DNA from 2 places in the Saccharothrix australiensis genome. Region 1 is predicted to be linked to the other one. Evidence: riboswitches for the same ligand, from Rfam matches in the RefSeq annotation. Region 1 holds a riboswitch; the other holds the start of a gene.

Region 1 (7,431 bases):
CAGCTCGCCGAACACCTCGGGCGTGGACAGGCCGCGCCGGTCGAACGCCAGGACCCAGTGGAACGTGTGCCGCGCGAGCACCGGGACGATCTGGTCGCCCCGGTCGGTGCCCAGGGCGGTGCCACCGTACAGGGCGAACGGCACGTCGGCCCCGATCTTCGCGGCCAGCACGGCCAGCTCGTCGCGCCCGACCTCCAGCCGCCACAGCGCGGCCAGCCCGACCAGCGTGGCGGCGGCGTCGGCGCTGCCGCCCGCCATGCCGCCCGCGACCGGGATGCTCTTGCGGATCACCACGCGGACCTTGGGGTCGCCGGGGTCGCGGCCGACGTGCGCGGCCAGCGCCTGCACCGCCCGCCACGCCAGGTTGGACGGCCCGGTGGGCACGGAGTCCGCACCCTCGCCGTGCACCTCCACGCCGGGGTCGTCGGCGACGGCGACCGTCACCTCGTCGGTGAGGGACAGCGCCTGGAAGATCGTCACCAGGTCGTGGTAGCCGTCCGCGCGCGGCTCACCGACCGCCAGGTGCAGGTTGACCTTGGCCGGGACGCGGACGGTGACCGGGGGTGGGACTACGGCGAGCACGCCATGAAGCCTACGGGCGTTCGGCGGGTGTTCGCTCCCGCCGGCGTCCGACCTGCGGGAAAACGCCCGAGCGGTGGCGGTCCGCGGCGTACGCGCGGCGGCGGGTCGTCACTCCACGTGCACGGGTGTCGCGCGACGTGTCCACCGGGCCGTCCCGCGACGGGTGTGCCGAGCGGGCCGGCCCCGGACCGGCGCGTGCCGGGTGATCCAATCCGGTGTGCCGTTCACCGTCTCGCACATCGCGGCCGCGATCCCGCTGGCCGTCCGCCCGCTGGTGCCGTCCGCGCTGGTGGCGGGTGCCGTCGCGCCCGACCTGCCGTACTTCGTGCTCCTCTACCCCGGCGGCGGCGAGTACACGCACACCTGGTGGGGCATGGTCCTGGTGGACGTGCCGATCGCGCTGGTCGCGCTGCTGGTGTACCGGCTGCTGCTGCTCGAACCGGCGCTGGCGCTCGCGCCGGCGGGCCTGCGGTCGCGCGTGGCGTGGCTGCCCGCGCCGCGGTTCGGCGTCGCGGCGGTGGTCTCGGCGCTGGTCGGCAGCGCGACGCACCTCGGGTGGGACGGGTTCACGCACGAGCGGGGCTGGGCGGTGCTGCTGGTGCCCGAACTGGCCGCGCGGGTCGGGGGCGTGCCCCTGTACGCGCTGGGCCAGTGGGCGAGCACCGCGCTGGGCGGGCTGGTCGTCGTGGTGTGGGGCCTGCGCAGGCTGGCCGCGATGCCGCGCCGCCCCGTGCCCGCCCGGTTCGCGCCGCCGGACCGGCCCGCGCCGGTGGTGGCGCTGGTGGCGGTGTTCACGGCGGTGTTCGCGGCCGTCACGACGACCGGCCGGGGACCGGCGGACGTGCTGGTCAGCGCGTCGATCACGGTGGTGAGCGGCGCGCTGGCGGCACTGGCGCTGTACGGGCTGTGGCGTGCCCTCCGCCGGCGCGGAGGGCACGCCACGCGGGTCACACCGCCAGCACGGAGCCCGCGAAGGTGTTCTTGATGTAGTCCTTCACCTGCTGCGACTGCAGCAGCGCGAGCAGGTCCTTGATCCGCTTGTCGTCCTTCAGCTCGGCCCGCGTCACGAGGCCGTTGGCGTTCGGGTTGCCCTCGGTCTTCTCCAGCACCAGGGCGTCGTCGGCCGGCTTCAGGCCCGCGTCGATGGCGTAGTTGCCGTTCACCACGGACACGTCGGTGTCGTCCAGCGAGCGGGGCAGCTGCGCCGCTTCCAGCTCCACGAACTGGAGCTTCTTCGGGTTCTCCGCGATGTCCCGGACGGTCGCGGTCTTCTCCGCGCCCTCCTTGACCTTGATCAGGCCGTTCTCCTGGAGCAGGCGCAGGCCGCGGGCCTCGTTGGTGGCGTCGTTGGCGACCGCGACCTTGGCGCCCTCGGGCAGGTCGGCCAGGTTCTTGTGCTTCCTGGAGTACACGCCGAGCGGCTCCAGGTGCACCGGGCCGACCCACTCCAGCGTCGCGCCGCTCTCCGACTTGAACGTCTCCAGGTACGGCACGGTCTGGAAGTAGTTGGCGTCCAGCGAGCCGTCCACCAGCGCGGTGTTCGGCTGGACGTAGTCGGTGAACTCCACGACCTCGATCTTCAGGCCCTTGTCCTTGGCCAGGTTGTCGGCCACGTACTTGAGCACCTGGGCGTGCGGGACGGGGCTGACGCCCACCTTGAGCGCCGCGTCGGGGTCGGACGCGGCGCCACCGGTCTGGCCGCTTCCGCAGCCGACCGCGGTCAGCAGCACGGCGACGAGGGCAGCACGAATACGCATGGGGATTTCCTCAATCAAGGTCGAACGGGAGGGCGGAGGTCAGACGGAGGCGTGCCGGCGGCGGTCGACGCCGCGCGCGACGCGGTTGAACAGGAACTGAATCAGGGTCGCGATGACGGCGAGCACCGCCACGGTCGACCAGAGGACCCGGTCGTCGAAGCGCTGGTAGCCCAGCCGCACGGCGAGGTCGCCGAGGCCGCCGCCGCCGAGCACGCCGGCCATCGCCGAGTAGCCGAGCAGGGCGATCGCGGTCACGCCGATCGCGTTGACCAGCGCGGGCAGCGACTCGCGCAGGAGGACGCTGCGGACGATGCGGGTCGTGGTGGCCCCGGTGGTGACGGCGGCCTCGACCACCGCCACGTGCACTTCCGACAGGACGTTCTGGACGAGCCTGCCGACGAACGGGATGGCGCCCACCGACAGCGGCACGATCGCCGCCGTCGGTCCGATGGACTGCCCGATCACCAGCCGCGTCAGCGAGGTCAGCAGCACCAGCAGCACGAGGAACGGCATCGCGCGGCCGAGGTCGACCACGAACCCGAGCAGCTTGTGCAGCAGCGGCCTCGGCCTCAGCCCACCGGGAGCGGTGAGCTGGAGCCAGACGCCGACGGGCACACCGAGCACGGTGGCGATCAGGGTGGAGACGCCCACCATGTACAACGTCTCGCCGGTAGCCGTGACGAGGTAGTCGAACACGGTGGGCCAGGGTGTCGCAGATTTCACGCAGCTACTCCCTGCGGACCGGCCAGGGTCCGGCGCACCGCCCCACCCGCCTCCGCAATCCATTCCAGGGCCGAATCGGAACGCTCGCCGGTCAGGCCGACGCGGAACCGCGCCACCGGCGTCTCGCCGAGCCGCGTCAGGCCGCCGCCCAGCAGGTTGAGGTCCACGCCGAACCGGTTGGTCGCCTCGGGCAGCAGCGCGCCGACGGCCGCGAAGCCGACCAGCACCACGTCCGCCACCCGGTCGTACGCGCCCTCCACCGCCGGGTTCTGGTCCACGGCGGGCAGCAGCGCGGCGGCCGTGCGCGAGGACGCGTCGGCGACCAGGTCCAGCACCTTGCCGTGCTCCACCACGCGCCCGCCGTCCAGGACGGCCACGTCGTCGCAGATCTTCCGGACCACGCCCATGTCGTGGGTCACCACGAGCACCGTCACGCCCAGCTCGGCCCGCGCCCGGTCGAGCACGGTGAGCACCGAGCCGGTCGTGTCGGGGTCGAGGGCGGAGGTCGGCTCGTCGGCCAGCAGCACGGACGGGCTGGCCGCGAGGGCGCGCGCGACGGCGATGCGCTGGCGCTGGCCGCCGGAGAGCTGGTCGGGGTAGGAGCCCGCCTTGTCGGTCAGGCCGACGAGGTCGAGCAGCTCGGCGACGCGCGTGCGCCGCTGCGGGCCGGGCACGCCCGCCGACTCGAGCGGCAGCGCCACGTTGCCCGCGGCGGTCCGCTGGCGCAGCAGCGAGTCGCCCTGCGGCACGACGCCGATCTGCCTGCGGGCGGCGCGGAGCGCGGTTCCGCCGAGCGACACCAGGTCGGTGCCGTCGACGCGGATGGCGCCGCTGTCGGGCCGCTCCAGGAGGGCCACGCACCGGGCCAGCGTGGACTTGCCCGCCCCGCTGGGGCCGACGACGCCGAGGACGGAGCCCGCGGCGACGTCCAGGTTCACGCCGTCCAGCGCGCGAACCTGACCGGTACTGCCGGGGAAGGTCTTGGTGAGGTTCTCAACAGTGATCACGTTTCGCTCCACGACTGCACGCGGCAGCGCACGCTCGTGGCGTGCGCGGCCGGAGGCCAGCTCAAGAAGGGTGTCCGGAGGACGGCGAGGAACTCGGAGAAGCGCCGGGACGGGTCAGCTGCGACAGCCCGACACCGTGCGACGTCCGTGGTCGACGACTCGCCGGCGGGTGAGCAGCATCCTGGGCACGTGATCCTCCATCGATCCTGGCTGAAGCACCTGCCTCCACGGGGAGGTGGTTGCTGCGGCGTCGTGGAGCCAGGTCTCTCGGCCGCTCGGGATGGCAGCACGAGTACACCTGACGCAGAGGCATGAACGCAAGCCTGTATGCGGATCGTTCGCCAAATCACACTTATGGCCGAAAGATCATCGGCTATCGCGACGAGGAAACCTCGGCTATCCGGACGAATTCCCGGACGCCCAGTTGTTCGCCCCGAGCGCCCGGATCGACGCCTGCCAGCGACAACAGGCGCCCGGCCTCGGCGGCCGAGCCCGCCCACCCGGACAGCGCGCCCCGCAAGGTCTTCCGGCGCTGCGCGAAAGCCGCGTCCACCAAGGAGAACAGCACCTTCTGGTCCACAGTGGACAGAGGGTCGTGGCGGGTGAACGCGACCAGCGCGGAGTCCACGTTCGGCACCGGCCAGAACACCGACCGCGACACCGGTCCGGCGCGGCGGGCGTCGGCGTACCAGGCGAGCTTGACGCTCGGGACCCCGTAGACCTTGCTGCCGGGACCCGCGGCCATCCGGTCGGCCACCTCGGACTGCACCATCACCAGGCCGGTGCGCAGGGAGGGCAGCTCGGCCAGCAGGTGCAGCACGACCGGCACGGCCACGTTGTACGGGAGGTTGGCGACCAGCGCGGTGGGCGGCTCCGGGAACCGGTCGGCCGTGACGCGCATCGCGTCGGCCTCGACCACGGTCAGCCGGTCCGCGAGCCCCGGCGCGCGCTCGGCGACGGTCCGCGGCAACCTGGCCGCCAGGACCGGGTCGATCTCGACGGCCGCCAAGGCGCGACAGGCGGGCAGCAGGGCGAGCGTCAGCGACCCGAGCCCCGGCCCGACCTCCAGCACCACGTCGTCGGCCGACAGGTCGGCGGCGGCGACGATCTTCCGCACCGTGTTCGGGTCGTGGACGAAGTTCTGCCCCAACTTCTTGGTGGGCCGAACCCCGACCTCGGCAGCCAGCCGCCGGACGTCCGCGGGGCCGAGCAACGAACTCCCCGGCACCGCGGACGAAGTCCCATCAGTCACCAACACATTCTCCCCCACCCGCCGGGACAGGGGCCGCGCAGCCTGTCGCACGCCCTCCTTCAACCCCGGCGGGGCCGCGTCGACGCCTGGACCGAGTCAATCCGCCAACGCGGAGCCCCTTGGCGGAGCGTTGGCGGATTCACGAGGGAAGGCGCCGACTCCAGGCGGCCCCGCCCGCCGCGACGGGAGAGCGGCAATCCAACACAGCCCCACCCGCCGGGACAGGGGCCGCGCAGCCTGTCGCACGCCCTCCTTCAACCCCGGCGGGGCCGCGTCGGCGCCTGGACCGAGTCAATCCGCCAACGCGGAGCCCCTTGGCGGAGCGTTGGCGGATTCACGAGGGAAGGCGCCGACTCCAGGCGGCCCCGCCCGCCGCGACGGGAGAGCGGCAATCCAACACAGCCCCACCCGCCGGGACAGGGGCCGCGCAGCCTGTCGCACGCCCTCCTTCAACCCCGGCGGGGCCGCGTCGGCGCCTGGACCGAGTCAATCCGCCAACGCGGAGCCCCTTGGCGGAGCGTTGGCGGATTCACGAGGGAAGGCGCCGACTCCAGGCGGCCCCGCCCGCCGCGACGGAGGAGCGGCAATCCAACACAGCCCCGCCCGCCGCGACGGAGTCGCGGCCGATGTCACGACAGCCCGAGCCTGCTCTGGCAGTGCGGCCACGCCGAGTACCCACCGCGCGCGTCGCGCAGCTTGGTCGCCACGGCGATCTGCTGCTCGCGGGTCGCCTGGTGCGGGTACGCGGCGTACTGGCCGCCGCCGTACGCGTCCCAGGTGCTCTTGTTGAACTGGAGGCCGCCGTAGTAGCCGTTGCCGGTGTTGATGGCCCAGTTCCCGGTCGCCTCGCACTGCGCGAGCCGGTCCCACACCTCGCCGTCCGGCGGGAGCTTGGTGCCGACCTTGACCTTCTTGGCCTTCGGCTCCTTGGTGACCTTCGCGCCGAGCTTCTCGCGGTTGGTCTCCTGGCCGTTCTTGAGCGTCACGCGGTAGGTGACGATCTGCTCGCCGGGCTCGCCGGGGTCGATGACCTCCTTGGAGCCCTTCATCAGCGAGCCGTCCGGGATCTCCTCGACGGACTGCTCGACGGTCTCCGTCGCGTTGATCACGGACACGCCGGTCCGGCTGATGTGGACCTCGGCGCCGTTGGTGATGCGCAGGTCGGCGGCGGTTTCGAGCTTGTCCTCGGCGCCCAGCGTCAGGTTCTGCGCCTTCAGCAGCTCGTCGACCGTCACGGCGTTCGTGCGGATCTGCTGCGGCGGGTTGCCGCCGTCGAACAGGGTGACCGTCTTGAGGCTCTTGACCTCCAGCGACAACCCGTCGAGCGGGACGGCCATGTTCCGGTCGTGGGAGACCCACGCGCCCTCGTCGTCGATCTTGAGCTGGTCCAGCGCCTCGTCCACGCTGACCGAGCGGACCCAGCCCTCGCGCTGCTCGCCGTCGACCGTCGCCTTCACCAGGCGACCGCGGTCGAGCGAGATCTTCCCGCCGTCGCCGACCTTCGCCTGGGGCGACGGGCTGAGCGCGTCGTGCTCGCCGACCGCGATGCCCTCGTCGGCGAGGATCTCGCCCACCGTGGACTCGTAGGTGCGGACGGTCTTGGCCTCGCCGTCGACGTCGACCGTGACGGACTTGTCCATCGCGATCGCGGTGGCGCCGCCGCCGGAGATGGTCACCAGCACGGTGGCGACCGCGGCCTTGAGGAAGCGGCGCTTCCACTTCCCGGCGGCCTCGACCAGGGCGGCGGGCGGGGCGCTCGGCTGCTCCGCGGCCAAGCCGCTCGCGACCCGGTCCTGGGAGACCTCGTCCGGGATGGTGATCGGCGGCAGGAGCGTGGTCTCGGCGTTGATCAGCCGGATCAGCTCGTCGACGTCCACGTCGGCGTTGGCCAGCACCTCGTCCGCGTCGGGTCCGAGGACCTCCAGGACGTCGTCCGGCGTGATGCTGAAAACCGAGGTGTCCCAGTCGGACCAACCGGCCTCCGGTCTCTCCAGGACGTCCACCGAGGTGGACTTCACGGGAGTAAACCAGTCGGTGTCCTCGTTGAACGAGTTCACGGGGTTCCATACCTCCTGAAGGCGCGAAGGACGCGCACACGTTCGGTGTCGGC
Region 2 (7,431 bases), 5.5 Mb from region 1:
CTCGGCATGGACCCGCGCGAGGCCGCGACCCGGCTGATCAGCCTGTCCGGGAGCGGGTTGCCGCTGCTGGTCGGCGTCGAGTGCGACCCGAACGGCATCCGCAAGGCCCTCGCCAACAGCGTGGCGTGGGGCAACTACACGGGCCCGCAGGGCCAGGCCGCGCGGGGCACGCCCAGCGGGCCGTACCAGCCCGCGCCGGGCACCGTGCGCGGCACGCCGTCCGGCGCGTACCGGCAGGGCCCGCCCAGCGGCCCGTTCCCGGCTCCTCCGCCGTCCGGCTCGTTCCCGGTCAAGCCGCCGACCGGGCCGGTGCCGTCGCAATCGCCGTCGCCCTCGCAATCGCCGTCGGCGGAGCCGATGAGCACGTGGGGCCCGCCGCAGTCGTCCGGGTGGGCGCGCGGCGACCAGGCCCCCGCGCCGAAGTCGCGCACCGGCAAGATCGGCAGCACGCTGGAGACCGAGGGGCTGGAGGGCGCGCGGTTCACCATCCAGCTCGTCGAGGTCGTCGACCCGGCCGACTTCCTGTTCACCGCCGCCGGCTACAAGCTCGCCGACGGCGAGCGGGCCGTCGTGGTGCACACCGAGCTGGCGAACATCGGCACGGTGACGTTCAACGCGCTGCCCGACATGTACCTGGTGCTGATGACGAACACCGGCGAGGTCATCGGCAAGGCCCCGGTGTCGCTGTCGTCCAGGCCGCCGCACAAGATCGGCGTCCAGCCGGGCGAGACGGCCGGCGGGCACACCGTGTACGTGCTGCCCGAGCACACGACCGTGACGTCGATCCGCTGGAGCGCCCGACCGGAAACGGACCTGAACACCCTGGTCTGGACGGTCGAGGACTAGGGCTCGTCGCGTCGGCGGTCGCGCCCGAACAGCTTCGCGAAGAACGAGCGCCCGGCGGGCCGCGGCTCGTCCGGTGATCGCTCCGCCCGCCCCGACGACCGCGACGACGGCGGTGGCTGCGACGACTGCGACGACGACTGCGGTGGCGGCTCGGTCGCCTCGGGCTGGTCGCCCCCGATCACGGCGGGCGCGACGCTCCAGCCGCCGCCACCGGTCGCCGCCCGGTCACCGCCGACGTCGACGGGCCGGTGCACGACCGTGTCGTCCGCGCGCGGGTCCACCGACCGCGCCCGCCGGTGCTGCGCCTCGGCCGCGTTCCAGGCGGCCACGTCCGCCGGGCGGCGACGTCGGCCCGGTGTGACCGGGATGCCCCGCGGTGGCGTGCGGTCCGGGTCGTCGTAGTGCGTGGACACCACACGTACCTCCCATACGAGCGTGCCGTTGATCCAAACGTTACGCGAACGCGACCCGTCCGTGGGAGGAATGTGCGAGTCGGCGCGGCACGCGCGCGGTATCCGGCGGTCAGCCCTCGGAACGCAGCAGTTCCAACGCCTTCGCGAGGTCGTCCGGGTAGGGGCTGGTGAACTCCACCCACTGGCCGTCCGCCGGGTGGTGGAACCCGAGGGTGCGGGCGTGCAGCCACTGCCGCGTCACGCCCAGCCGCTTGGCCAGCACCGGGTCCGCGCCGTAGGTCAGGTCGCCGACGCACGGGTGCCGCAGCGCCGAGAAGTGCACCCGGATCTGGTGCGTGCGCCCGGTTTCCAGGTGCACGTCCAGCAGCGACGCCGCCCGGAACGCCTCCACCACCTCGTAGTGGGTGATGCTCGGCTTGCCGTTGGCCATGACGGCGAACTTGTAGTCGTGCTTGGGGTGCCGGTCGATCGGCGCGTCGATGGTGCCCTTGATCGGGTCCGGGTGGCCCTGCACCAGCGCGTGGTACAGCTTGTCGACGGTGCGCTCCTTGAACGCCTGCTTGAGCACCGAGTACGCGTGCTCGCTCTTGGCGACGACCATCACACCCGTGGTGCCGACGTCCAGCCGGTGCACGACGCCCTGCCGCTCGGCCGCGCCGGACGTGGCGATCCGCACACCCGCCGCCGCGAGCCCGCCGACCACCGTCGGCCCCGTCCAGCCGGGGCTGGGGTGCACGGCCACGCCGACCGGCTTGTCGACCACGATGACGTCGTCGTCCTCGTGCAGGATCGCGAGCCCTTCGACGGCGATCGCCTGCACCCGCACCGGGTTCTCCGGCTCGGGCAGCGTGACCTCCAGCCACGCGCCGGCCACCAGCCGGTCGGACTTGCCCGCGGGCTGCCCGTCCAGCACCACGTCGCCGGACTCGGTCAGCGCCGCCACCGCCGTGCGGGACAGGCCGAGCAGCTTGGCCAGCCCGGCGTCCACGCGCATCCCGTCCAGCCCGTCGGGCACGGGCAGCGTCCGGTAGCCGCTCACGCGCCCGCCCCCGACCCGGAGGGACCCGACCCCGGAGAACCGGACGCCGGAGAACCGGACGCCGGGGAACCCTGTCCCGAAGAACCGGACGCCGGGGTGCCGGACGCGCCGGCCTTCGCCGGCCGCGTGCCGTCGTAGTCGCGCTGGAGCAGCGCCATCAGCACGATCACCGCGCCGCCGACGCAGATGCCCGAGTCGGCGACGTTGAACACCGGGAAGAACGCGCCGTAGGGCTCGATCACGGAGATGAAGTCCACCACGTGGCCGCGCAGCGGTCCGGGACCGCGGAACACCCGGTCCGCCAGGTTACCCAGCGCGCCGCCCAGCACGAGGCCGAGCCCGACGGCCCAGCCGACGGACCGGAGCTTGCGGGCGATCCACAGGATGAACCCGACGACGCCGAACGCCACCAGCGCGAGGATCAGCGTGAACCCCTCGGCCAGGCCGAACGCGGCGCCGGAGTTGCGCAGGAACGAGAGGTAGACCAAGCCGCCGAACAGCTCGACGGGCTCCTGGCCCTCCAGCGTCCGCACGGCGATCACCTTGGTGACGACGTCCAGCGCCAGCACCACGGGCGCGATCGCCGCCAGCAGCGCCACCCGCCGCTTGGGCAGCGGCCGTGCCCCGGTCGCCGCCGCGCCGTCCGGCCCGGTGCCCGGTTCGCTGTTGGACTCAGTGCTCACCGGCCCATTGTCCAGCATCGCCTCAGCGCAGGAACGGCGGGAGCGCCCGGCGGTCGTCCACCGGCACCCAGCGGCCCTCGACGACCTCGTAGTCCCACCGCGCGCCGTCGAGCACCAGCGACCGCAGCGCGGCCACGAGCCGGTCCACGTGCTCGACCGTCGTGCCCAGCCCCAGCGACGCCCGCAGCGCCCGGTCGCCGTCGGTCAGCCGGTGCACGGCCACGTGCGCGCAGAACGCGCCGTCGCGGACGCCGACGCCGTGCTCGGCGGACAGCGCGGCGGCGAGGTACCCGGCGTCCTGCCCGGCGACGACGAAGCTCACCACGCCCACCCGGTCGTGCTCCGGGCCGAACAGCGACAGCTCGCGCAGGCCGGGCACGGTCGCCAGCCCGGCGCGGAGCCTGGCCAGCAGCTCCCGCTCGTGCGCGACGGTCTGCGCCCAGTTGCGGCCGAGCAGGTCGCACGCCTCGGCGAGGGCGTGCACGCCGACCACGTTCGGCGAACCGGCCTCGTGCCGCTCGGGCACCGCCGACCACGCCACGCCGAGCCGGTCGCCGCGGTCGGTGACGCGCGCGGTCGCGCCGCCGCCGACCAGGTACGGCTCGGCCGCCTGGAGCCAGTCCGCCCGCCCGACCAGCACGCCCGCGCCGAACGGCGCGTACACCTTGTGCCCGGACAGCACGGCGTAGTCGACGTCGAGCGCCTTGAGGTCGACGGGCCGGTGGGGTGCGAGCTGGGCGGCGTCGAGCGCGACCCTGGCGCCGTGCCGGCGGGCCACCGCCGCGAGTTCGGCCACCGGCCACACCTCGCCGGTCACGTTCGACGCGCCGGTCACCACGACCAGGCGCGGCCCCTCGGGCGCGGCGGCCAGCGCCCGGTCCAGCTCGGCGACCGCGGCGGACGGCGAGGCGGGCGTGCGCAGCCGCCGGACGTGCGGCCCGCGCCACGGCAGCAGCGCGGCGTGGTGCTCGGTGTCGAACAGCAGCACGGCCGTGTGCCGGGGCAGCGAGCGGGCCAGCAGGTTCAGCGAGTCGGTCGTGTTGCGCGTGAACACCACGGTGTCGCCCGGTCGCGCGCCGAGGAACCGGCGCACCGCGTCACGGGCCTGCTCGTAGACGCGGGTGGACACCCGCGAGGCGAACCCCGCTCCCCGGTGGACGCTGGCGTACCAGGGCAGCAGCTCGTCGACGGCGTCGCGCACCTGCTCCAGGCAGGGCGCGCTGGCGGCGTGGTCGAGGTTGGCGTACTCGACGCGTTCGCCGGTGACCAGCGGCACGCGCAGCGCGGCGCCCACGACGCGGGGCAGGGCGGCGATCGATCCGGGAACTGCGACGGTCATGTCAACCTCCGACGGGTCCGGCGGACTCCGCTGGGGAAGGCCCGCGCTTGCCCGACGCCCTGCGCGCCGAGCCAGGTCCTCATCGGGGGCACCCCACCGCGGTAGGAGGGTTGCCGGCCAGCTAGCCCGAGCTTCGCGCTGGCACTCATGACCTCGACGCCGAAGTTAGCCGACACCGGCCCGCCGAGTCGAGCCGGGTTCACATCCTGGGAGCACGCTGATCACGGGTGCCGCGCCGGCGCGCCGACCCGGTCGCGGCGGTCCCGCCGCCGCGCGAGGACGACCGCGCCGGGCCGGCGTCGCCCGCCGACCGCGCCGGTCACGGCAGTCCCGCGTCGCCCTTCCACCGCGCGAACCGGCCCGCCCGGTCGACCGCCCGGATGCGCCGCTCGGTGGCGGTGCGGGCGTGCTCGGTGCACACGACGAGGAGCTGGTCGTGCTCCTGGAGCCGGGTGGTGGCCTGCGGCGTGAAGCCCTGGTCCTCGCGCACCACGAGGCTGACCGTCGCGCCCGGCGGCAGCCGCAGCTCCGACAGGTACACGCCGTGCAGCTTGGACCCGCGCTGGATGCGCACCTGCAACAGCTCCGCGCCCAGCTCGTCCAGCGCGGACGAGTCGACCTCGATCTCCCGCGCCTCGCCGGAGCGCACCAGCCCGAGCCAGCGCGCCAGCCACGGCAGCGACGTCCCCTGCACGATCGTGAGCACGATGACCAGCACGAACACCACGTCGACCAGCCGGCCCGCGTCGGGCACGCCCTGGATGAGCGGGATCAGCGCGAACACGATCGGCACCGCGCCGCGCAGCCCGGACCACGAGATGAACGCCTGCTCCCGCCAGGGCACCCGGAAGGGCAGCGCCGCGACCAGCACCGACACCGGCCGGGCGAGCAGCACCAGCACCGCGCCCGCCACGAGCGCGGGCACCAGCGCCTCCGGCAGCCGCTCGGGCGAGGCGTACAGGCCGAGCAGGACGAACAGGCCGATCTGCGCGATCCAGCCGAGCCCCTCGGCGAACGACAGCGTGTCCGACCGGTGCGGCAGCCGGGCGTTGCCCAGGACCAGCGCGGCGGTGTAGACGGCGAGGAAGCCGGACGCGTGCGCCAGGTCGCCCGCCGTGTACGCGAGCAGGCACACCGCGACCGTCGCCAGCGGGTACAGGCCGGTGGAGGGCAGCGCGGCCCGCCGCAGCGCGACACCGCCGAGCCAGCCCAGCCCGACGCCGATCGCCGCGCCCGCGAGGAGTTCGTAGACCAGCAGCAGCGGCGTGGTCCAGGTGATCGCGTCGGACGAGGCGAGCAGCACGACCGCGATGTACACGGGCGCGTCGTTGATGCCGGACTCCAGTTCCAGCGCGCCGATCAGCCGCTTGCCGACCCCGACGCCGCGCAGCACGCTGAACACCGCCGCCGCGTCCGTGGACGACAGCACCGCGCCCCACAGCAGTGCGGTGCGCCAGTCCAGGCCCAGCAGGTGGTGCAGCGCCAGCCCGGTCACGCCGATGCTGACCGCCACGGACACTGTGGACAGTGCGATGCCGAGGCCCAGCGCGGGTTTCACCGCCGACCACCGCGTGGTCAGGCCGCCTTCGGTGAGGATCAGCACGAGCGCGACCGTGCCCAGCGAGCGGGTCAGGTCGGCGTCCTCGAACTGGATGCCCAGCACCGCTTCCCCGAGCAGGACGCCGATGCCCAGGTACAGCAGGAGCGAGGGCAGACCGAGCCGGATCGACACCCGCACCGCGATGACCGAGAGCAGCAGGACCGCGGCGCCGATGCCGAGGAAGGCCGTCACACCACCCACTCGACCTCCTGGTTGTTCACGCTGTGGGTGTCATTCTCCCCGGTGAAGCCGGTTTGGACTAATCCGGCGCGGTCGCGACGTCGCTAACCGGACGCCGGCACCGCTCCCAGGAGCCGGTCGGCCGGGGTGCCGCCCGACCCGTCCGGCTCGCCGGAAAGCCTTGCAGGGCAATCGATTCAAGACACCCGGCCCGGCATGTCCACAAAGGACTGGTCAAGTTCGGCGGACCCGCCCGCGCCGACTTCGGCGAGACCGGCGGCACCCGCCCGCGCCCGCCCGGCCAGACCGGCGGGAGCCCGCCCGCGCCGGCCCCGGCCAGACCGCACAGGCCCCGGCCCGCCCGCGCCGGCCTCAGCCCGGACCGAGCAGGCGCGCCAACCGCTCGGGCGCGTCGGGCGGCGCGGGCTCGATCTCCACGACCTTGTCCCGGCCGCGTTCGCCCCGCACGACGCGGACGTCCTGCCGGCGCACGCCGAACGCCTCGGCCAGCGCCCTGCGCACCGCCTCGTTCGCCTTGCCCTCCACGGCGGGCGCGGCGACCGCGACGACCAGCGCCGTCGCGTCCCAGCGCCCGCCGACGGCGGTGCGCTTCGCGCCCGGCTTCACCCGGACGCCCAGGCGGAAGGCGTCAGCCACGGCTGGTCACCGCCGCCAGCGTGTCGTCCAGCAGGGCCCGGTGGGCGGTGACGACGTGGGGCGCGGCGGTCAGCAGCCGCGCGTGCCCGAGGTAGACCGAGTACGCGAGGACGGCCCGGTGCCGGGCGGTCGGCGCGGGGAAGCCGATGTCGCGGAACAGCCCCTCCAGGTAGTCGACGCGCCGGTCGGTCACGCGGCGCAGCACGGGCACGACCGCCGGGTCGTCCTTGGCGGCGAGCAGGGCCAGTTCGACCGCGCTGTCGCGGCCGTCCTCCAGGACCGTGCGGAACAGCCGCCGGAGCCGGTCGAGCGGGGCGGCCTCGGCCGCCACCCGCTCGATGACCGCCTCGGTGTGCTCGCGCTCCCACCGTTCGAGGGTGGCGGTGAGCAGCGCCTCGCGGTTCGGGAAGTGCCAGTAGGCGCTGCCCTTCGTCGCGCCGAGCCGGGCGGCCAGCGGTTCGACCGCCACCCCCGCCACGCCGTGCTCGGCCAGCGCCAGCAGCGCCACCGCGGTCCAGTCGTCTTTGGTCAGGCGCCTCTTCACTGCCCATACGCTACCGTATGGTGAGGGCCGTCACACGATCGGGTGGTACGCCCCGATTGCGCCACGCGCGGTGCGGCGCCTGCCCGAGGCTCTGGTCGAGCACCCCGCCGCACACCCGCACACCCGCCCA

The links. Region 1 has a riboswitch for S-adenosylmethionine ahead of C8E97_RS05015 (methionine ABC transporter ATP-binding protein). Riboswitches for the same ligand answer to the same signal wherever they lie in the genome.
Region 2: another riboswitch for S-adenosylmethionine. It lies ahead of C8E97_RS27785 (aminotransferase class V-fold PLP-dependent enzyme); the one in region 1 lies ahead of C8E97_RS05015 (methionine ABC transporter ATP-binding protein).

The regions. Positions count from the first base shown of each region.
Region 1 covers NZ_RBXO01000001.1:1,029,168-1,036,598, reverse strand. The annotation lists gene C8E97_RS05035 (4-(cytidine 5'-diphospho)-2-C-methyl-D-erythritol kinase) at 1-582, opposite strand, end outside; gene C8E97_RS05030 (DUF4184 family protein) at 800-1,567, shown strand; gene C8E97_RS05025 (MetQ/NlpA family ABC transporter substrate-binding protein) at 1,530-2,339, opposite strand; gene C8E97_RS05020 (methionine ABC transporter permease) at 2,379-3,062, opposite strand; gene C8E97_RS05015 (methionine ABC transporter ATP-binding protein) at 3,059-4,069, opposite strand; SAM riboswitch class I at 4,264-4,356, opposite strand; gene rsmA (16S rRNA (adenine(1518)-N(6)/adenine(1519)-N(6))-dimethyltransferase RsmA) at 4,443-5,321, opposite strand; gene C8E97_RS05005 (resuscitation-promoting factor) at 5,951-7,378, opposite strand.
Region 2 covers NZ_RBXO01000001.1:6,575,104-6,582,534, forward strand. The annotation lists gene C8E97_RS27765 (AsnC family protein) at 1-846, shown strand, start outside; gene C8E97_RS27770 (hypothetical protein) at 843-1,259, opposite strand; gene C8E97_RS27775 (RluA family pseudouridine synthase) at 1,369-2,253, opposite strand; gene lspA (signal peptidase II) at 2,295-2,999, opposite strand; gene C8E97_RS27785 (aminotransferase class V-fold PLP-dependent enzyme) at 3,004-4,320, opposite strand; SAM riboswitch class IV at 4,359-4,473, opposite strand; gene C8E97_RS27790 (potassium/proton antiporter) at 4,640-6,112, opposite strand; gene C8E97_RS27795 (DUF167 domain-containing protein) at 6,473-6,757, opposite strand; gene C8E97_RS27800 (TetR/AcrR family transcriptional regulator) at 6,750-7,301, opposite strand.